2 regions of the Streptomyces sp. NPDC107517 genome follow, and region 2 is predicted to be linked to the other one. Evidence: riboswitches for the same ligand, from Rfam matches in the RefSeq annotation. Region 2 holds a riboswitch; the other holds the start of a gene.
What was found. Region 2 has a riboswitch for ZMP and ZTP ahead of ACZ67T_RS23900 (glycine hydroxymethyltransferase). Riboswitches for the same ligand answer to the same signal wherever they lie in the genome.
Positions count from the first base shown of each region.

Region 1: another riboswitch for ZMP and ZTP. It lies ahead of ACZ67T_RS17545 (bifunctional 5,10-methylenetetrahydrofolate dehydrogenase/5,10-methenyltetrahydrofolate cyclohydrolase); the one in region 2 lies ahead of ACZ67T_RS23900 (glycine hydroxymethyltransferase).

Region 1 covers NZ_JBVJPM010000006.1:341,859-352,737, forward strand. The annotation lists gene ACZ67T_RS17510 (hypothetical protein) at 1-1,824, opposite strand, end outside; gene ACZ67T_RS17515 (oxidoreductase) at 2,073-2,903, opposite strand; gene ACZ67T_RS17520 (winged helix-turn-helix domain-containing protein) at 3,034-3,597, opposite strand; gene ACZ67T_RS17525 (2Fe-2S iron-sulfur cluster-binding protein) at 3,959-4,318, opposite strand; gene ACZ67T_RS17530 (cytochrome P450 family protein) at 4,315-5,538, opposite strand; gene ACZ67T_RS17535 (SDR family oxidoreductase) at 6,219-6,926, shown strand; gene ACZ67T_RS17540 (DUF1731 domain-containing protein) at 6,969-7,946, opposite strand; ZMP/ZTP riboswitch at 8,189-8,279, shown strand; gene ACZ67T_RS17545 (bifunctional 5,10-methylenetetrahydrofolate dehydrogenase/5,10-methenyltetrahydrofolate cyclohydrolase) at 8,302-9,180, shown strand; gene ACZ67T_RS17550 (hypothetical protein) at 9,128-9,691, opposite strand; gene yczR (MocR-like transcription factor YczR) at 9,719-10,879, opposite strand, start outside.
Region 2 covers NZ_JBVJPM010000010.1:224,801-235,679, reverse strand. The annotation lists gene trpS (tryptophan--tRNA ligase) at 1-507, opposite strand, end outside; gene ACZ67T_RS23915 (RNA polymerase sigma factor) at 703-1,350, shown strand; gene ACZ67T_RS23910 (hypothetical protein) at 1,343-2,206, shown strand; gene ACZ67T_RS23905 (hypothetical protein) at 2,343-3,098, shown strand; gene ACZ67T_RS23900 (glycine hydroxymethyltransferase) at 3,203-4,651, opposite strand; ZMP/ZTP riboswitch at 4,713-4,799, opposite strand; gene rocD (ornithine--oxo-acid transaminase) at 4,878-6,143, shown strand; gene ACZ67T_RS23890 (DMT family protein) at 6,273-7,148, shown strand; gene pdxR (MocR-like pyridoxine biosynthesis transcription factor PdxR) at 7,449-8,873, opposite strand; gene ACZ67T_RS23880 (carboxymuconolactone decarboxylase family protein) at 8,921-9,463, shown strand; gene ACZ67T_RS23875 (hypothetical protein) at 9,493-9,645, shown strand; gene ACZ67T_RS23870 (ABC transporter substrate-binding protein) at 9,760-10,644, opposite strand; gene ACZ67T_RS23865 (ABC transporter permease) at 10,788-10,879, opposite strand, start outside.

The sequences.
Region 1 (10,879 bases), on a different contig from region 2:
ATTGGCTATGGCGAGTCGCGTCACCCCGTCCTGGTGGGACAGGTGCGGGATCAGGTGCGGTCCGCCGCTGACCAACGGCAGCGTCGGGGCCCGTCCCTCCAGGAATCTGATGACGGCGTGCAGGACGCGCTGCCCGAAGTCGTCGCGCGGCAGGTCCGCGGGGTCGGTGGCGGCGAGTACGGCGACGCGACCTCCGAGCTCGTTCACGTATCCGCAGCTGCCGGCGCCCCACGCGTCCTCCCCCGGCGTGAGGATGTGCGTCCACACCACGGCGTCCGGATGCGGGCACAGACGGGCCAGCGCGGGCTGTGTGTTGACGCTCAGCAGCGTGCCGACGAGGTCGGACTCGGGGTGGTGGGTGATCTGTTCGAAGCTGAACGGGTCTGTCGTCTGCGCGTCCTCGCGGTCGACGACCTCGGTGACCTGGACACCGAGCAGGTCGCCGAATCCGCGCTGGGTCAGCACGTCGGCCGCGATCCCGTCGAGCAGCAGCCCGCCCGTGAGCATCTCCCGGATCTCGTCGTCGTCGAACGCCCAGGCCAGTGTGCCGAAGACGGCCTGGACCGGAGCCTTCGAGGCGGTGACCGGGATGCCGTAGCGCAGCAGGAAGTCGGCTGCCCCGCGCGGGCCGGTGCGCAGCTCCTCCAGGGTGCCGGTCCGAGTGCGGGCGCGGGCCGCCGCGTCGTGCCGGTACGGCAGCCCCACCCCGAGTGTCCGGGCCTGCTTGCTGTGGCGCCCCGAGATCCAGTCGAGGGCCGGGCGTGAGCGGCGCAGCAGCTGAGCCGTGCCGGGGAAGCGGTCGGGGCGGCCGGCCTGCATGGGGTGCACATTGAGGAACAGCGCGTCCGCGCCCGACAGTTGGGCCGTCGTCATCTCGGACCAGGTCTGCACGTCGGACTTCGACCAGGTGGTGTGCGGCCAGTTCTCGATCTCCGGCTCGGACTCGACCCAGTCGGGCCGCAGCGCGCGCTGGGATTCCAGGAGCCACATCTGGCTGCTGAGGGAGCGCGGGGCGCTGTCGCTGTACGGGGCGAAGTGCGGGCGGTGCGTGGCCCGGCCCTGGACGGCGAGGGCCTGGAACAGCGTCGGCCAGTCGCGGCCCTCGACGGAGTGGACCTCGGGCAGCGAACTCATCAGCCCGAGCCGGGAACGGCCCGCCGAACGTTCCTCGACGACCTCGCTGAGCCGCTCGGCGATCTCCGTCTGGACCGTGCGCCAGACCTGCTGGAGCAGGGCGCGCCACGGGTGCGGCGGGCCGGGTTCCGTGATCGCCCGCACGACCTCGTCGCGGGTCACGGGACGGCCGACGAGACCGGCCAGCCGGTCCAGGACGGGGGTCTCGAAACCCCCGCCCCAGTCCAGCGGGGCGTGGTTGTGGTAGCGGAAGTCGTCCTCCAGCCACAGCACGCGGAAGCCGAGTCCGGCGAAGCGTCCGTAGTGGGCGTACAGCCATTCCTGCCAGCGAGGGCAGGTGAACGAGGCTTGCGCGGCGGCGGTTCTGCCGGTGGGCGAGACCATCGGCAGGAAGCCGTGGGCGTCCTTGCGGCCGCGGTCCGCGTGGCCGGCCGTCACCCACGGATTGAGGCTGACGTCGAGTCCTGCGTCGCGCAGGATCTCGCTGACGGCGGCCGTGGTCTCGTACCAGCGGTCTTCGGCCTCACCGACGACATGGCCGTCGAACACTTCCTCCGCGGCCAGCAGCAGAACGACTTCGTCGACCCCTGCCTCCTGGCAGGCCCCGGCCAGGGCGGTGGCATGCGCGACCACCTCGGCCGGGTCCTTGCGGGGAGGAAGCTGGAACCGCAGGTGGTAGCGCGCCGGCAACGGGACTCTCCTTGTACGAGTGTGTACGAGGGCAGGCGCGGGCCGGTGGTTTCGCCGGCCCACCGCCCTGTCCGCCCATGCAGCTCCGAATCGTGACGAGGAGAGCTGATGCGGGGGACTGACGATCTGCGGACGAAGGAAAGCTATCTGCTTGAAATTGCTCGGTCAATGGAACTTTTGCGCAACTTCAAGCAGAACCTTTTGCGCAACTTCAAGCAGCACCCCGAAACGGGTCCTGGCTCCCTGCGTCACGCCAGGTCCGTCGACATGGCCAGGGCTCGGTTCCGTTCGAGTTCGCGGGCGACGAGGTCGAGCTTGGCCTCGACGCGGGCCACGGCGTCGGCGCCGAGCAGGAGGCGGAGCGGGGGTTCGGGGGTCCCGGCCAGGCCGACGACGGCGGCTGCCGCTTTGGCGGGGTCTCCGGGCTGGCGGTGATTGACGTCCGCGAGGGCTTTGCGAGTGGCGCCGGCAGTGGGCGCGTAGTCGTCGATCATGTGGGGCTCGGTGTAGAGACTCGACGCGTCGAGGAAGTCGGTGCGGAAGCCGCCGGGTTCGACGACGGTGACGTGGACGCCCAAGGGGGCGAGTTCGCCGTGCAGAGCCTCGGTGATGGCTTCGACGGCGAACTTCGTCGCGCCGTACAGGCCGACGCCGGGAGCGGTGGCGAAACCGCCGACCGAGCCGATGTTGATCACGTGGCCCGACCGCTGTTCCCGGAGCGTGGGCAGCACGGCCCGCAGAGTGGCGAGCACCCCGAAGACGTTGATGTCGAACGCGTCGCGCACGGCCGCGTCCGAGACCTCTTCCACCGCCCCGAGGAGGCCGCGCCCCGCGTTGTTGACCAGGACGTCGATGCGGCCGAAGCGCGCGAGCGCGGCATCGACCGCGGTGCGTATCGTCGCCTCCTCGGTGACGTCCAGGTCGACGGCGAGCAGGGCGTCGGACGCGTCCGGGAAGGCACGGCGCACAGCCTCGGCGTCGCGCGCGGTGGCGACGACCTCATGCCCTCGCGCCAGCGCCTCCCGCGCGATCTCCGCTCCCAGGCCGCGCGAGGCGCCGGTGATGAACCAAACAGACATGTCTCCTGCTTTCGTGAGCGTGACTGACTGCGTGTGTGCCATAGGGATGACCCGGGTCGCGGGTGCCGTCCGCGCTGTACGTGGATGCGGCTTGCGAATGCCGCTTACGGATGCGACATGCGGATGCGGTTCACGGGCGACCCGGTACGGCACGGGCGAAGGTGAAGACCGTTTCCCGTTCCTGGCCGTCGTCGGGGAGTTCCCGGTCGGCCCACCTGTCCATGACTTCCACGATCTCGTCCTTGAACTGGGCGAGTTCGGCATCGGTCATCCGCAGCCACACCTCGGCGACAAAGGGGCCGAGCGGCCAGCGCTGCTGCTCGGACTGGGGCTGATCGGCCCAGCGGCGCACCTGGTTGACCTGCCGCTCGAGGTTGAGGGACTCGGCGGCCTGCGCGACGGCCTCCCCCGCCGCGTCGTCGGCGAAGTCGACGGAAGACCACAGGAGCTTCGGCGTGGTGCGTCGCCACCACCGTTCCCGGCGGTCGCGGGCGAGTTCGGGGGCCTCCTCGATCAGCCCCGCGGCGGCCAGCGCCTTCAGGTGGTGACTGACATTGCCGACGGCTTCGCCCGTCGACTGCGACAGTGCGCTGGCGGTGGAAGGGCCGTCGAGCTTGAGCAGGTCGAGCAGACGGCGACGGACCGGGTGGGCCATCGCCGCCAGTACCCGGGAATCGGTGATCGGAGGGGCCATACGGGCGACACTACTTACACAAGAGCTCTTGTGCAATGGTTCTTGTGGGACTGTCTCAGCCACGGTGGAACAGGTCCTGCGGATCTACGCGCACCCAGCCCTGCCGTGTGGTGGGCGGGCGCGGTACCTCCCGGTGCAGGGCGCGCCATTGATGCACGAGCGCGTCGTAAATGGGCGTCGGCGAGGCGGCCCCGCCCGTGCCCAGCGGGGCAGCGTGACGCGGTCGGGGCGCAGGAACGCTTTTGCGCGGGTCGTTCATGCGCTGACCAACGACCGCGCCCTCTCCTGGCCACGCCATTGGCGAAGGATCTTTCCCAGGACACACATCCGAGCGGCAACGGATCGTCGCGCCGTCGCTCCGTCACCTGTCGCGCCTGACCGTCGGTCCGGCGCTCCGCGACCCGTCGAGCGCGAGCCTCCGCCCGGCGCTCCGCGGCACGCACCGCAGCATCGCCCGGCTCTCGGCGCGTTCCTGTTCGGTGAGCAGGTCGTCGTGGTGTTCGGGCGTACCGGCCAGGACAGGCATTTCACAGGTGCCGCAGGTCCCCTGGCGGCAGCTGCTCAGGGTGCGTACGCCGACGCGGTCGAGGGCGTCGCGGATGGACTCGTCCGGAGCGACCGTGCCGAGGCGGCCGTCACCTGCCTCGGCCTCGGATGCGCGCGGTGGCCGGCTGAGCCTGCGGAGCTCCGGCCGCCGCGCGCATCCGCGGCCCCGGGTCAGTCCTTCGCCAGCCTCATGGGAATCGCCTTCAGGCCTCCCACGATGAAGCCGCCCGCCGGTTCCAACGCCTCGGCGGGCACAGCGAGTTCCAGGTCGGGGAAGCGCTCGAAGAGGGCCGGCAGGGCGATCGCGGCTTCCATACGGGCCAGGGGTGCGCCCAGGCAGCGGTGGACTCCGTGGCCGAAGCTGAGGTGTTCTGCGCTCGGGCGGCGTGCGTCGTACTGGTCGGCGGTGTCCCCATGCTGCCGCGGATCGCGCCCGGTGGCCGCGAACGACGCCAGAATCGGCTCGCCCTTGCGGATGGTGGGGCCGTCGGGGATCTCGATGTCCTCGACGGCGAACCGGAGCGGAAGGTTGACGACGCTGGGGGCCCAGCGGAGGGTCTCCTCGATCACGTCGTTCCAGGAGAGCTTGCCCGCACGGACCAGTTCGAGCTGCTCCGGGTGCGTGAGCAGGGCGTGAACGGCGTTGCCTATGAGGTTGACCGTGGTCTCGTGGCCGGCGACGAGGACGAGCAGGAGGGTGTCTATGAGCTCCTGCTCGGTCATCCGTTGGCCTTCCTCGTCCCGGGCGGCGACCAGCACACTGGTCAGGTCCGACGCGGGTTCCTCGCGCTTCAGCGCGGCCAGCCCCTTCAGCAGCGCCTGGATCTCGACGAACGCGGCGCCCGCCTCCTGAGGGTCGACGGAGGTCATGATGATCTCGGAAAGCCGGGCCAGTTCGGCGCGGGTGTCGCCCTCGGGGATACCGAAGAGCTCGCAGATGACCTGCATCGGCAGCCGGTGCGTGAAGCTCTCGCGGAGGTCGACCACGGATCCCCGGGGCGCCGTGGCGAGTTCGTCCAGGAGGGCGGCGGTGATGCGCTCGACCGAGGGCAGCATGGCGTCGGTGCGGCGGGCCGTGAACGCCGGTGCGATGAGCTTGCGCAGCCGTCGGTGGTCGCTCCCGTAGGCAGTGAACATGTTGTTCACGCCGACCCACGTGGCCAGCCAGGACTCGTGGTACTCGCCGCGCTGCCACGCGGGCCAGTGCAGGTTGGGGTCCTTGGACACGCGTGGGTCGGTCAGCAGGTCCTTGAGCAGGCTGTGGCTGGTGATGGCCCATGCCTCGGGGCCGTCGGGGAGCTGGACGAGCGTCGCCGGGCCCGAGGCGCGCAGCCGCGCGGCCTCGGCATGGACGTCGGTGCCGGCCGGGTCGATGGCGACGGGTTGCGGTCCCATGAAGTGGCTCCTGCCTGGTCGGGATCTCGGGGTCGGAGGATGCCGCGCCCCGCGGCGCGAGAGCCCTGAGGAACCTATCCAAGATCATTTCGACTGTCGGGCAGGGATGGCCGGTTCGATGCGGCCGGGCCGCGGTCGCCGGTCGCTCGACAGCGGTTCCGGCCGGGCGGGCGCGCGCGGCACCCCTGAGTGAACCGGTCCTCAACGGGTCACGTCTTGGCCGAAAGTCAACGGCTCGACGGACGGTCAACAACCGTATAGGCACGGCCGAGTTGGCGCGGTGGGCGGACCGGAGACACCTGCCCGCGGGCGCGTGCGGGAGGCGCAGGAGCTGCTGGGGCCGAGCGACGACACCGTCGAGCGGATCGCGGCACGGAGGGGCACGGGGACCTCCGCCACACTCCGGCGACCACTTCGCCCGCGACGGGCCTACCGCCGGAGGCCGTTCGGCGGCCGGTGACACGGGCCGCACCCGGCACGATGCGCACCCCCAGGATCACTGAACCCTCACCCTAAAGCTGAGGTCGAGGCACCACTCGATGAGACCAGGCCTGGGACGGCGCGTGGGACGACAGGGCCCCGCCCGGGAGCCACCCGGGACCCGGGACCCGCCTGGTACCGCCAGTCCCAGGAAGACGGGACTCCTGGCTGATCGCAGGGTGGGGCCGCACGCTGGTGGCATGACGAAAACACTCATCACCGGAGCGAACAAGGGTCTCGGCTTTGAAACCGCCCGTCGACTCGTCGCCGCAGGCCACACCGTCTACGTGGGCAGCCGCGACGCCGAGCGCGGGCGTCGAGCCGCCGAGCAGCTCGGCGCACGCTGGGTCCAGCTCGACGTCACGGACGACGCGTCCGTCAACGCCGCCGCGAAGACGATCGAGGCCGACGGCGGCCTGGACGTGCTCATCAACAACGCCGGCATCGAGGGCCGGACCCCGGACGGAGGCGTGATCGGCGCCGCGGACGTGACCGCCGACGAGATGCGGTCGACCTTCGAGACGAACGTCTTCGGCGTCGTGCGCGTGACCCACGCGTTCCTGCCCCTGCTGCAGAAGTCCGACGCGCCGGTCGTGGTCAACCTGAGCAGCGGCCTGGCCTCGCTGGCCCGGGTCTCCGACGCGGGTACGCCGACTCACGCGTATCCCGGAGTCGCCTACCCGGCATCGAAGACCGCGGTCAACATGATCACCGTGCAGTACGCGAAGGCGTTCCCCGGCATGCGGATCAACGCGGTGGAGCCCGGCTACACCGCGACGGACCTGAACGGGCACACGGGCATCCAGACCGTCGAGGAAGGCGCCGAGATCATCGTGCGCATGGCCCAGCTGGGCCCCGACGGCCCTACCGGCACATACGTCGACGTCGAGGGCCCGCTCCCTTGGTGACGACGCGGGCCGCGCGAAGGAGACGGCCCACGGCTCACCGCCTCACACCGTCCCGTCCGCCATGGCCCGCGTGACGTCACGCCCACCACGTACACGTCGCGCGAGGTTGGCGGCGGCATCGGGCCACCCGGCGTGGCCGAAGGAGAAGCCCGCGTCGAGCAGCCGGCCCGGGACCACACGGCGGCTCTTCAGAAGGAGTTCGGTGTCCGAGCGGAGCGCGAACGCGCCGAGTTCGGCCATCCGCTTCGTTGCGGGAAGGCCCACCGGAACACCCCATGCCGCGCGTAGCGCACGCATGAAGTCACGCTGCGGCAGCGGCTCGGGGGCGGCGAGGTTCACGGGCCCGTCCAGATCGTCGCGTTCGATCAGGAACTGGACCGCCCGGGCGAAGTCACGGTCGTAGATCCAGGACACGTACTGGCCACCGCCCGCGACCGGACCGCCGAGGCCGAGCCTGGCCAGGCGCAGGAGGACGTCGACGACGCCGCCGCGATCGGGGCTCATGACCATCGCGGCGCGCAGGGCGACCTTGCGGGTGCGCGGGGTGTCGGCCCGCTCCTGCGCCCGCTCCCACGCCTCGGCGATCTCGACGCTGTAACCCCAGTAGCCCGGGACGCCGGCCTCGTCGCCGCCGAGTACGCCGGTCGTCTCGTCGTTCGGTGCGGCGAAGCTGTGGGCGTAGATGGTGGCCGTACTCATCTGCAGCCACGCCCTCGGAGGCCGCGCGGCGGCGGAGATCGCCTCGCCGACGACCTCGGCGGACCGCACGCGCGAATCCATCATGGCCCGGAGGTTGGCCTGTGTGTAGCGGCAGTTCACGCTGCGTCCGGCGAGGTTGATCACCACGTCACTGCCGTCGACGACCTCGGCCCACGGGCCCAGGGTCTCACCGTCCCAGCGGACTTCGCCCTCGCGCACGGGCCGCCGCGTGAGGACGACGACTTCGTGTCCCGCTTCGGCCAGTTCACGCTTAAGGATCGTCCCTACCTGCCCGGTGCCGCCGGGTATCACGATCTTCATGGAGCCCCCTCATCGTGTCGGCACCACTTTAGCGCAGAAATTTGAACACGTTCAAATAGGCGGTGGGGCCGGCGTGGCCTTGACGAGTTGTCGAGTCGTCGCACGTACTCCGCCCGCGCTGCGACGAAGCGGACGTCGGGCAGCTCCCGGCGAGACGGGCCTGGTCGTGCATGCGTTCAGTGCCGAGGACGGCCGCGAGGAGGCCTCGGCTCTCGCGCGGCCGACCGAAGCCGTTACAGTGGCGCACGGGCCGTGACTGGCGCTGGGGTGGAGAACCACCGGGGAGCGGCCTGACCAAAGGGTCGATGTATGCCGTGCGCCTGGGCGAATGGTCAATGACGCCTGGGAGGCGACCATGTCCCCGACACAGACAGCCCACCTCATGGACGGCACCGGTACGGCCCGGCGCCTCGTCGAGGAGTCCGCGGTCAAGGCGGCGGAGCTGGTGAGGCGTACGGGCTCGGCGCCCTGCCTCGCGACCGTACTGGTGGGCGAGGACCCCGCCTCCGTCACGTACGTCCGCATGAAGCAGGCGCGCTGCGCCAAGGCCGGTATCGAGTCGCGGCGCGTCCAGCTCCCGGCCACCACGACGACCGCGGAACTGGTCGCCGCCCTGCGCGAGCTGTCACAGGACGCGTCGGTGCACGGAATCCTGCTCCAGCACCCCGTGGGCCCGCACATCGACGAACGCTCCGCCTTCGAGGCCATCGCTCCGGAGAAGGACGTCGACGGCGTCACCATGAGCTCGTTCGGCGCGATGGCCTTCGGGCTGCCCGGGTTCGTCTCCTGCACACCCGGCGGAATCATGCGGCTCCTCGACGAGTACGACGTCGAACTCGCGGGCCGGCATGCAGTCGTCGTGGGCCGGAGCGCGATCCTCGGCAAGCCGGCCGGGATGCTGCTGCTCGCCCGGGACGCCACGGTGACGTACTGCCACTCGCGGACTGCCGACCTGAGCGCGTTCGTGCGGGAGGCGGACATCGTGGTGGCGGCGGTGGGCCGGCCCCGGCTCATCCGCGGCGAGGACATCAAGCCCGGCGCGGTCGTCATCGACGCCGGCTACAACGCGGGCAACGTCGGCGACGTGGACTTCGACACCGCGGCCGAGCGGGCCCGCCTGATCACTCCCGTTCCCGGCGGGGTGGGCCCCATGACCATCGCCGTCCTCCTGGCGCAGACGGTCACCGCCGCATACCACCAGCTCGGCGCGGACCTTGGCCGCGCGCTCGCCTGAGGGGACGGAGGTCCGCGCCCTGTGCGGTGGCGACGCCGAGGAGTCCGGCGGCCGCCACCGCGAGTGCGGCGCGCGGCAGCGGCTCGCACTCCAGCGGTGCGCACACCTCGAAGCCGATGTGCCGTACCGCCGTCTCACCGGAAGGCAGCATCTGGAGATACTCGGACCCGCCGGTTTCCTCGCGGCCCAGGAGGAATTCGACGGTCAGCAGCGTTCCGGCGGCGATCCGCGGCGATCCGGCCTGCGGTTCACCGGCGATCAGTGTGAACTCCCCCTCGTACGGGCCTGTCGGCGGGTCGGCCAGAAGCCACTGAGCGAACTCGGCGGCCCGCGCCGCGCCGTCACCCATTGGCACGCGCCCGAGGCAGGACGCCTCCAACCACCAGCCACCGTCCGCATCTGCGTCGAGGCCGATCCACAGCTCCTCGACGGGCCGGCCCGGACAGCGGGGCCCTCGCCATGCGAGGCGGAAGAGGGGACCGGTTCCGGGACGGGGACCATCCACGGGCATCGAGTGATCTCTTTCGGGCACGGGCACTCAGACCACCCAGTGCGGTCGGCGCGCGGCTGATGCCGAGGGGAGGCCCGCGGCGAGCGCGGTCGCCATGCGCTGGACGGCCTCGCGCAAGGTGTCCGCAGAGGTCGTGTACGGGATGCGCATCCGCTGCTCGAAGATGCCTGGGTCGGTGGCGAAGTGAGCGCCGCTCTCGATCCGAACGCCGTTGTCGAGCGCCCGCTCGGACAACGCGGAGGCGACCGGTTCGCCCAGGTCGACCCAGAACGACAGCCCACCGGGCGGCAGTTGCCAGGTCCAGTGCGGCAGGTGCTCGTCCAGTGCGGCGGCCAACGCCGCGCGCTGCAGCCGAAGTTGCTCAAGACGAGGTGGCACAAGCTCGTCCGACCGGTCCAGGAGGGCGAGGGCCAGGAGTTGGTCGACGACCGATCCGCCCATGTCGGTGGCCACGCGCTGGCCCGCGAGTTCGGTGACGAGCCGTGCGGGCGCGCGCAGCCAGCCGATGCGCAGGCCGCCCCAATGGGTCTTGCTCATCGAGCCGATGGTGATGACCTGGCCGGTACCTCCCTTCGCGGCGTGGGAGGCGAAGGGAGACGGGGCGGGAACGTCGAGCGCGAGGTCGGCCAGCGTCTCGTCGATGACCAGCCATGTACCGGAGCGCTCCGCCGCGCGCAGGACACGCGCCCGCTCGTGCTCGGGCATGAGGCATCCGGTCGGATTGTGGAAGTCGGGGATCAGGTAGGCCAGTTGGGGCACGACCTGACGAAGGGTCGATTCGGCGATCTCGATGTCCCAGCCGGTGTCGGTCACGGGGACGGACACGGTGCGCAGCCGGGCCCGGCGCAGGGCGTCGAGGGCGTTGGGGTAGGACGGGTTCTCGACCATGACCCGATCGCCGGGGCTGCTCAGGAGTCCCAGGACAAGTGTCAGCGCGTGCTGCGCGCCGGACGTCACAAGGATCTGCTCGGGCAGGGTGGCGAGACCGCGTCGGGTGTAGCGCTCGGCGATGGCGTCGCGCAGGTCGGGCAGGCCGTAGGGGTGGTAGCCGGGGGTGTGCGCCTGCTCGGCCAGTTGCGGGGTGATGTGCGCGAGGGCATCGACGAGCGCCTGGCGGGGCAGCCCGGGCGAGGCTCTGGCCAGGTCGATAGCCGTGTCCGGAGGGCCGAGGAGGCGCGTGATGCCACT
Region 2 (10,879 bases):
GTTGAAGCGCTCGGCGAGGTCGCGCGTCAGCTCGATGTGCTGACGCTGGTCCTCGCCCACCGGCACCTGGTCGGCCTGGTAGAGCAGGATGTCCGCGACCTGGAGGATCGGGTACGTGAAGAGGCCGACGGTCGCGCGGTCGGCGCCCTGCTTGGCGGACTTGTCCTTGAACTGCGTCATGCGGGAGGCCTCGCCGAAGCCCGTCAGACAGTTCATGACCCAGCCGAGCTGCGCGTGCTCGGGGACGTGGCTCTGCACGAACAGCGTGCAGCGGTCCGGGTCCAGGCCGGCGGCGAGGAGCTGTGCCGCGGCGAGCCGGGTGTTGGCCCGGAGCTCCTTCGGGTCCTGCGGAACGGTGATCGCGTGCAGGTCCACAACCATGTAGAACGCGTCGTGAGACTCCTGCAGCGCCACCCACTGGCGGACCGCGCCGAGGTAGTTGCCGAGGTGGAACGAGCCTGCAGTGGGCTGGATTCCGGAGAGCACGCGGGGACGATCAGAGGCCATGCTCCTCATTGTCTCAGGTGTCTCTCATTGGTCGGAAACAGGTGGGCGACGGGTACACGACAAGCGCCGAACCCGTGTACAGAGAGCTGTCGCCCACCCCGCCCGGCGTGTCGCCGGGATCCGGCTCCGAGATCTCCCTTCGGATCTGCCCGCGGAGCGAGTTCGGAAAAAAACCTGTACGGCGGGTGGGAACCGATGCGCGGGGTGCGGTGTATCAACGATGTGAGGACACAGGGGGAGGTCCTGGAGGGGGGCCGCGTCGTCGACGACGAGCGTGCGGTGATCGCTCGCGTGCGCGCAGGAGATGTGGAGGCGTACGCGGTGTTGGTGCGCGCCTTCACCGGGTTGGCGCTGCGGGCGGCCCGAGCCCTCGGGGCTGGCGCGGACGCGGAGGATGTGGTGCAGCAGGCCTTTTTCAAGGCCTACTGCGCCCTGGGGCAGTTTCGGGACGACTCGTCGTTCAAGCCGTGGCTGCTCGCGATCGTCGCCAATGAGACGAGGAACACAGTGCGCTCGGCGGTGCGACAGCGTTCGGTCGTGGGGCGGGAAGCGACGTTGACAGAGGCCGAGCCGCTGATACCCGAGACCACGGATCCGGCGGTCGCGGCCGTCCACGACGAGCGGCGGACGGCATTGCTCGCCGCGCTCGAGGAGCTGAGCGAGGAGCATCGGCTGGTCGTCACATATCGGTATCTGCTGGAGATGGACGAGGCGGAGACGGCCGAGGCGCTCGGCTGGCCGCGCGGCACCGTGAAGTCGAGGCTCAATCGCGCGCTACGGAAGCTGAAGAGGATTCTTCCGGCCGAGCTGGACCCGCGGGAGGGAGGTGACAAGCATGAGTGAGCCGCGCCACGAGGACGACGGGAGCCACGGCCCCGGCAAGGAGCACGGGCCCCGCGCGGGTCGTGGGCTGCCGGAGGAGTTGCGGGCGCTGGGCAGGTCCCTGGACGGTCTGGGCCCCGGCGGCGAGTCGATGGCAGAGCGGGTGCTGGCGCAGATACTCGCCGAGTCGGTTCCGGCGCCGGTGGCCGAGCCGGGGGCGGCCCCTGCCCGGGTGCGACTGGCGCGCCGCTGGATACGGAAGCGGTGGCGGATGCTCACAGCGGGGATGTGCGGAGTGCTGACCGTGCTCGTGCTCACGCCTCCCGTGCGGGCCACGGTCGCCGACTGGTTCGGCTTCGGCGGGGTGGAGGTCCGGTACGACCCCTCTGCCCTGCCATCGTCCGGTGCCCATGTCCCGGGGTGCGGTACGTCGCTCTCGCTGGGTGAGGCCCGACGAGAAGCCGGATTCGACCCCCTGGTGCCGGACGAGCTGGGGATGCCGGACGCCGTCGCGGTGACGCGTGAACCGAAATCGCGTTTCTTGATCACGCTGTGCTGGCGCGAGGACGGGCGCACGATCCGACTCGACGAGTACCCGGCCCAGCTCGACATCGGGTATACGAAATCGGTGCGTATGCAGCCGCGCTGGGTCGACCTCGGCCCGGATACGGGGCTGTGGTTCGCCCAGCCCCATCTGCTCAGTTTCTGGATGCTCGACGGCAACGGCGACCGGTGGACCCGCTCGGAACGCACCGCGGGTCCGACGCTCCTGTGGACCCGTCGGCAGCAGGTGACACTCCGCCTGGAGGGGATCGACTCCCAGCAGCGGGCGATGGAGATCGCACGGTCGGTACGGAAGCCGGACGCCGTCCGCTGATGTCCGCGGGCGGAGCCGGCGGCTCCCGCACACCCGAGAACTCACGCGCCGAAGTTGGGAACCCGGTCGGGTCGGGCGGTGTACCAGAAGTGAATCGGCACGGGCGGGCCGTGCCGGGACCAGCTGGGGGGAACGGATGCGAACAGTACGAAGGCCGGCCGCGCTGGCGGTGGCACTGACGGCGGCACTCGCCGCGATGCTGCTGAGCGCGTCAGGAGCATCGGCCGGCGGACCGACAAGCGTTCTGGTGGTGTCGCCCGAGAGCGGCCAGAGCGCGTCGCTCTACTTCAGTGACAAGAAGTACGGGCCGTTGGAAAGCCTCCTGGGCGAGCCGGACCAGGGCCGACGGGAGGAGCCGCCCGGCTTGGGCATAGGCGCGGGACGTCAGCTCAATGTCACCTGGCTGGTGCACGACGTGCTGCCGTGGCGGGTCGACCGGGTCTATCCGGACTCGCCGGGCACGAAGGACGTCTGGATACACACAGCGACGCACGTGCCGGACTCCTACAACGGGTACTGGCACAAGGCGCAGAAGCCTGCACAGCTGCGCGCGCTGCTGAAGGACCTCGGAGTCATGGGCGAGCGGTCCCGAAAGGGCGGGAGTCCGATCTTCCCGGCACCCTGGCAGTCGCCCGACCGGTCCAAGGAAGCACTCGGTGGAGCTCCGGCTCCGGCAGCCGACAGTCGCGATGCCGGGCAGTCCGCAGGGGCGCGGGCCTCAGCGGCCCGGGCGGGCGAGGGGCCGGACTGGTGGTGGGCGATACCGGGGCTGGCGGCGGGTGCCGCGCTGGCTCTGGTGCTGCGGCCGCTGGCCGGCAGGCTGCCGCGTCGTCGCAAGACGGGCGAGCCCCCACAGGACACCGGACCACGGCAGCAGCTGATCGACTCCTGAGAGCCGCCCCTCAGCTCTCATGGCTTCGAGTACGCACTGACCGGCCCGTCGGTGCGTCTGGTGACGGGCCGGTCAGTGGATCACAGAGCCAGGGGGTCAAGCGATCAGGTGAGGTCGACTTCCGGGTAGAGCGGGAAGCCGCTGAGCAGGTCGGACGCTCGCGTGGAGACCTCGTCGGAGACCTTCTCGTCCAGGATGTGCTGGGCCTTGGAAGGCGCGCCCTTGCTGGTGGTACCCGGCTCGGCGGCGGTGAGCACGCGGTCGATGAGGCCGGCGACCTCGTCCATCTCCGCGGTGCCCAGGCCCCGGGTGGTCAGAGCGGGGGTGCCGATGCGGATGCCGGACGTGTACCAGGCCCCGTTGGGGTCAGAGGGGATGGAGTTGCGGTTGGTGACGATGCCGGAGTCGAGGAGTGCGTTCTCGGCCTGGCGGCCGGTGACCCCGTAGGAGGTGGCGACATCGATCAGGTTGAGGTGGTTGTCCGTGCCGCCCGTGACGAGGGTGGCACCGCGGCGGGTCAGTCCCTCTGCGAGGGCGCGGGCATTGTCGACGACAGACTGGGCGTAGTCGCGGAACTCGGGGCGGCGGGCCTCGGCCAGGGCCACGGCCTTGGCGGCCATGACGTGCGGCAGCGGACCTCCGAGGACCATCGGGCAGCCTCGGTCGACCTGGTCGGTGAGCGAGTCGTCACAGAGCACCATGCCGCCGCGCGGGCCGCGCAGCGACTTGTGCGTCGTGGTGGTGACGATCTGGGCGTGCGGCACCGGATCGAAGTCGCCGGTCAGGACCTTGCCGGCGACGAGGCCCGCGAAGTGCGCCATGTCGACCATGAGGGTCGCCCCGACCTCGTCGGCGATCTCGCGCATGATGCGGAAGTTCACGAGGCGGGGGTACGCGGAGTAGCCGGCGACGATGATCAGCGGCTTGAAGTCGCGGGCGGTGGCACGCAGGGCTTCGTAGTCGACGAGGCCGGTCCGGGGATCGGTGCCATAGCTGCGCTGGTCGAACATCTTGCCGGAGATGTTGGGGCGGAAGCCGTGGGTGAGGTGACCGCCGGCGTCCAGGGACATGCCGAGCATGCGCTGGTTGCCGAAGGCCTGACGGAGCTCGGCCCAGTCGGCGTCGGAGAGGTCGTTCACGTTGCGGACGCCGGCCAGCTCCAGGGCGGGGGCCTCGACGCGCTGGGCGAGGACGGCCCAGAAGGCGACGAGGTTGGCGTCGATACCGGAGTGCGGCTGGACATAGGCATGGCGGGCGCCGAAGAGCTCGCGGGCGTGTTCGGCGGCGAGGGCCTCGACGGTGTCGACGTTGCGGCAGCCGGCGTAGAAGCGGCGGCCGACAGTGCCCTCGGCGTACTTGTCGCTGAACCAGTTGCCCATCGCGAGGAGCGTGGCCGGGGAGGCGTAGTTCTCGCTGGCGATCAGCTTGAGCATCTCGCGCTGGTCGGCGATTTCCTGGCCGATGGCGTCGGCCACGCGGGGCTCGACCGCGCGGATCACGTCGAGGGCGCTGCGGAACGCTACGGATTCGGTGGAGAGGGTGGGCTCTGACATGACGGACCTCCGGACGGATGGGACCCCCACTGCCCGAGCGAAGTCGAGAGCGGAAGGTTCACGGGTCGGCCCAGGCGCACGGCACACAGTTCACAGGCCGCTCCCCGATGGTCGGTCCCATCCCAGCGCGCCAGTCACGGCCCTGCGGGCCACCCTACCGGGCGCGCTGGGAGGCGAGGCTTCCCGGTCCACGGTGCGAGCGACGATAGGAAGGGGCCACAAGCCCATGTCTTCGCGTCATAAGAGCCGTAAGAACGGAGATCCCGTGACTGCTGTGACTCCTCCGAATGCCGTAACGGAAACCTTCATCACCGCGTCCGAAGCGCACAGTGCGCACAACTACCATCCGCTGCCCGTGGTGGTCGCCACGGCGGAGGGGGCGTGGATGACGGATGTCGAGGGGCGCCGGTACCTCGACATGCTCGCCGGCTACTCGGCTCTCAACTTCGGTCATGGGAACCGGCGGCTCATCGAGGCCGCCAAGGCGCAGATGGAGCGGGTGACGCTGACGTCCCGCGCCTTCCACCACGACCGGTTCGCCGAGTTCTGCACGCGGCTCGCGGAGCTGTGCGGCATGGACATGGTGCTGCCGATGAACACAGGGGCGGAGGCAGTAGAGACCGCCGTGAAGACGGCGAGAAAGTGGGGGTACCAGGTCAAGGGGGTGCTCGACGGCAGAGCGAAGATCGTCGTGGCGGGCAACAACTTCCACGGGCGCACCACGACCATCGTCAGCTTCTCCACGGACCAGGAGGCGCGCGCGGACTTCGGTCCCTATACGCCGGGCTTCGAGATCGTGCCGTACGGCGATCTGACGGCACTGCGCGGCGCTGTCACCGAGAACACCGTCGCGGTGCTGCTCGAACCGATCCAGGGCGAGGCCGGCGTCCTCGTACCGCCGGCCGGATACCTCCCTGCGGTAAGGGAGTTGACCCGCGAGCGGAACGTGCTGTTCATCGCCGACGAGATCCAGTCGGGGCTCGGGCGGACCGGGCGGACGTTCGCCTGTGAGCACGAAGGCGTAGTGCCCGACATGTACGTACTGGGCAAGGCGCTCGGCGGTGGGGTCGTGCCGGTGTCGGCGGTGGTGTCCAGCAGCGAGGTGCTGGGGGTGTTCAAGCCGGGTGAGCACGGGTCGACGTTCGGCGGGAATCCGCTGGCCTGTGCGGTGGCGCTCGAGGTCATCGCGATGTTGCGCACCGGGGAGTTGCAGCAGCGGGCGGCGGAGCTGGGCGGCCATCTGCACGCGGAGCTCGGGCTGCTGGTGGGCACGGGCAAGGCGACGCAGGTGCGGGGACGCGGGCTGTGGGCGGGAGTCGACATCGATCCGTCGTACGGGACGGGGAGGGAGATCTCGGAGAAGTTGATGGACAAGGGCGTCCTGGTCAAGGACACCCATGGGAGCACGATCCGGATCGCTCCCCCTCTGGTGATCAGCAAGGAGGACCTGGACTGGGGGCTCGACCAGCTTCGGGCGGTCCTGGCGGTCTGACGGTGGCGCGCCTCCGGCAAGGGCTGCCGGCTCTCGGTCCGGCCGTTCACGGCGGCGCCCCGGGAGGGTGGGCCGCCCGCGGGCCGACTGGCGTAGGGCACCCTCTACAGTCGCTTTGTGCTTCTTGGAATGGTTTGCGCGCTCGGGGCTGCAGTCTGTTTCGGTACGGCTTCCGTGTTCCAGGCGATGGCCGCGCGGGCCGCGGAGCCGGGATCGGGGTCAGGCGTCGACGCCGCATTGTTGCTGCGGGCGCTGCGGCAGTGGCGTTATGTCGCCGGGTTGGGACTCGACCTTCTCGGGTTCGTGTTGCAGGTCGTGGCGCTGCGGTCCATTCCGATCTATGCCGTCGGCGCGGCGCTCGCCGCGAGTCTGGCGGTGACGGCAGTGGTTGCCTCTCGGCTGCTGGATGTGCGGTTGAGTGGTGTCGAGTGGGGCGCCGTCGGAGTCGTGGTGGCGGGGCTTGCCATGTTGGGGCTGGCGTCGGGGACGGAGGGCGACAAGGCCGGTTCGGACGCGTTGCGGTACGCGATGCTGGGGACAGCGCTGGGCGTGTTGTTGATCGGGGCGGTGGCGGGGCGGCTTCCGGGGAGAGGGCGGGCGCTCGCACTGGGGCTCGGTTCGGGCTTCGGGTTCGGGGTGGTGGAGGTGTCGGTGCGGCTCATCGACGACGTGTCGCCCGGCGCGTTGCTGAGCAATCCGGCGACGTATGCGCTGCTGCTCGGTGGTGGTGCGGCGTTTCTGTTGCTGACCTCGGCGTTGCAGAAAGGGTCGGTGACCACGGCCACTGCGGGGATGGTCGTGGGCGAGACGGTGGGGCCGGCGCTCGTCGGGGTGATCTGGCTCGGGGATCGCACGCGCGAGGGGCTGGCCTGGCTGGCGGCTCTCGGGTTCGTGGTGGCCGTGACCGGGGCTTTGGCGCTGGCGCGCTTCGGGGAGGCGCCGGTGGCGGACGCGTCCGCACCGGCCCGGTCTGACCTGAACCCCACCCGACCCGACCTGCGCTGACCCCGCCCCCCCTGGCCGCCCGACGCGAACCGGTTCGTTCTGCCCCGACCCGAACCGATCCCGAACCGCCCTCGCCCCGCCCCCCAGACCACCCGACCCGAACCCGAGCCGACCCAGCCCCACCCCCGAGGCCACCCGACCCGATCCCGAGCCGCCCCAGCCCCACCCACCAGGCCACCCGACCCGAACCGACCTGCGCTGACACCGCCCTGCCCCCCCAAGGCCGCCCGCCCCGAACCCAGGCCACCCGACCCGAACCCGGGCCGCGCGCCCCGGGAAGCCCACCGCCCGATGTCGCCCCTAAGGCAGCACCCGGCACAACGCCTCGAGCGCGCTGGTCCAGGCGTGGTCCGGTGGGGTTCCGTAGCCGACCACCAGGGCGTCCAGGGGTGGTTCGGCGGGGGCCGCTTCGTGGCGGAAGCTGGAGAGGCCGGCCACTCCGAGGCGCTGCCAGGCGGCCGCGCGGACCACGGACTGTTCGGTGCCGGGCGGGAGTTGGAGGACCGCGTGCAGTCCGGCGGCGATTCCGGTGGCGCGGACGTCGGGGGCGCGCTCGGCGAGGGCGGCGACGAGTTGATCGCGGCGGCGGCGGTAGCGCAGGCGGGCGCCGCGGACATGGCGGTCGTAAGCGCCCGAGTCGATGAACTCCGCGAGGGTCAGCTGGTCGAGGACACCGCATGACCAGTCGGCGACGCCCTTCGCCTCGATCACCTCCCCCATGACGGAGGGCGGCAGCACCAGCCAGCCGAGGCGCAGGCCCGGTGCGAGGGATTTGCTGGCCGTGCCGAAGTAGACGACGCGGTCGGGGTCGAGCCCCTGGAGGGCGCCGACGGGCTGGCGGTCGTAGCGGAACTCGCCGTCGTAGTCGTCCTCCAGGATCAGTCCGCCGGTGCGGCGGGCCCAGTCGACGACGGCGGTCCGGCGGTCGGGGTGCAGGGCCCCGCCCACCGGGAACTGATGGGCGGGGGTCAGGAGGGCGGCACCCACGTCCGGTTCGCCGGTCGCCAACTCGTCTGTGCAGGTGCCGAGTTGATCTAGGGTGAGGGGGTGGGTGCGCAGGCCTGACCGCGCCAGGACGTCCCAGTGGATGTCGAGCCCGTATGTCTCCACGGCCACATCGCGTACACCCCTGTTGCGCAGCACCTCGCCGAGCAGCATCAGGCCGTGGATGAAGCCGGAGCAGATCACGATGCGGTCCGGGTCGGCGTGGACGCCGCGGGCGCGGGCGAGGTAGCCGGCAAGGGCGGTGCGCAGTTCGATGCGGCCGCGGGCATCGCCGTAGCCGAGGGCTTCGTTCGGGGCGGCGTTGAGGGCGCGACGCGAGGCCTTGAGCCATTCGGCGCGCGGGAACGAGGAGAGGTCGGGGGTGCCGGGGTGCAGGTCGTGGCGGAGTCCGGCAGGAGCGCGTCGGCCCCGGGGCGAGGCCGGCCGGGGCGCCTCGACCGGCCGCTCGGCGACGCGCGTCCCCGAACCCTGGCGCGCGGTGAGCCAGCCCTCGGCGACGAGGTCGGCATAGGCGTCGGCGACCGTGTTGCGGGCGATGCCCAGATCGGCGGCGAGGGTGCGGGACGAAGGGAGGCGGACACCTGGGGCGAGGCGTCCGCCGCGTACGGCGTCACGGAGTGCGTCGGTCAGGCCTTTGCGCAGGCCGGAGCCGGTCGGCTCGACGTGCAGATCGATACCGAGCGCTTGACCGGAGGGCGAAGTGGCCCAGGATTCCACCATGGAAATGGACCATACCCGTGGGCTACTCCGCTCGTAGGGTCAATGTCATGACGACGAACGAGAACACCACCGACAGCACCGGCCCGGACGCCGACGCCGGCCGGACCACCAAGGAGTACGTCCACGAGCACGCGCCCCGGCTGGCCTGGGCCAAGCACGCACCGGAGGTCTACAAGGCCATGATCCGGCTCGACGCGGAGGCCCGTAAGGGCGTCGACCCGGTGACGCTGGAGCTGGTCAAGATCCGTGCTTCGCAGCTCAACCACTGCGCGTTCTGCCTCGACATGCACTCCAAGGACGCGCTCGCCGCGGGCGAGAGCGTCGAGCGGATCATCCAGCTGGCCGCGTGGGAGGAGTCGCAGCACTTCTACACGCCCAGGGAGATCGCGGCGATCGAGCTGACCGAGGCGATCACCGTGCTCACCGACGGGTTCGTGCCGGACGAGACGTACGAGAAGGCGGCGAAGCTGTACGACGAGAAGGAGCTGACGCAGCTGATCGCCGCGATCACGGTGATCAACGCGTGGAACCGGTTCGGTGTGTCGACGCGGATGGCGCCGGGGCACTACACCGCGGGCGACTTCAAGTAACAGTCCGTACGACCCACTCGGACACGGGTGTGCGCGACGCGGTGATCGCGCTCGGCGCCGCCGCGAAGAAGGGGCTCGGTGAAGCCGGGCTCGCCCGTCTTCTCGGCGTGATCACCGGCATCATCAGCCGGAACCGGCTCATGGTGAGCCGCCGGATCGCGCCCGGCGGACCGCAGTGGTGACGTGCCGCCCCCGCCCACTCCCACGCCCCCGTCCGTGGCAGGCCGCGCACAGACGTGCCGGGTGCCCCCGTCAGGAGAGGCACCCGGCACGCGCGCGGGGTAGGGGCCCGACGGCTACTTCGGGAGCCAGGACCGCCAAGTCGACTCGTGCTCGTCGATCCACTTCTTCGCCGCCTCGTCCGGCGACAGCTTCTGATCGGCGATGAGCAGAGAGACCTCGTTCTGGTCCTCGGTCGTCCACTTGAAGTTCTTCAGGAAGGCCGCCGCCTTGCCGCCGCTCTTCGAGAAGTCCGCGTTGAGGTACTTCTGCAGCGGCGTCTTCGGATAGGCGCAGGCCACCTTCTTCGGGTCGGCGTCGCAGCCCTCCTTGTACGCGGGCAGCTTCACCTCCGTCATCGGCACCTTCTTGAACAGCCACTGCGGCTGGTACCAGTACGTCAGGAACGGCTTCTTGGCCTTGGCGAACTGCTTGATCTGGGTGATCTGAGCCGCCTCGGAACCGGAGAACACGACCTGGTACTTCAGCTTCAGGTTGTTGACCAGCGCCTTGTCGTTGGTGACGTACGACGGAGAGCCGTCGAGGAGCTGGCCCTTGCCGCCGCTCTCGGCGGTGCGCAGCTGGGACGCGTACTTGTTGAGGTTCTTCCAGTCGGTGACGTCCGGGTGCTGCTTGGCGAAGTACGTGGGGACGAACCAGCCGATGTGTCCGGTGACGCCGAGGTCGCCGCCGTTCACGATCGTCTTCTTGTCCTTGACGTACCGCTGCTCCTGGTCGGGGTGGCCCCAGTCCTCCATGATCGCGTCGACGCGGCCCTGGCTGAGCGCGTCCCACGCGGGGACCTCGTCGACCTGGACGGTGTCGACGCGGTAGCCGAGCTCGTGCTCGAGCAGGTACTGGGCCACCGCGATGTTGGCCTGCGCGCCGACCCAGGACTGGACCGACAGGGTCACCGTCTTCGCGCCCTGGGCGTTGGCGTACGGGGAGGACTGCTTGGTCATGTCGGCGGCGCCGCAACCGGTCGCCACCAGGAGGGTGCCCGCGGCCGCGAGCCCCACGGTCGTCCTGCGTGCCCGCACGGGGCGCAACGTGGTCGTCCTGCGTGCCCGCACCGGGCGGAAAGATCGAAGTGTTCGCATCGCGGTCACGCTCCCTTCTTCGCGCGGCGTTCGGTCGGCTGGGTGACCCGGTCGAGCATGAGGCCGAGACACACGATCGCCGCGCCCGCGACGAGCC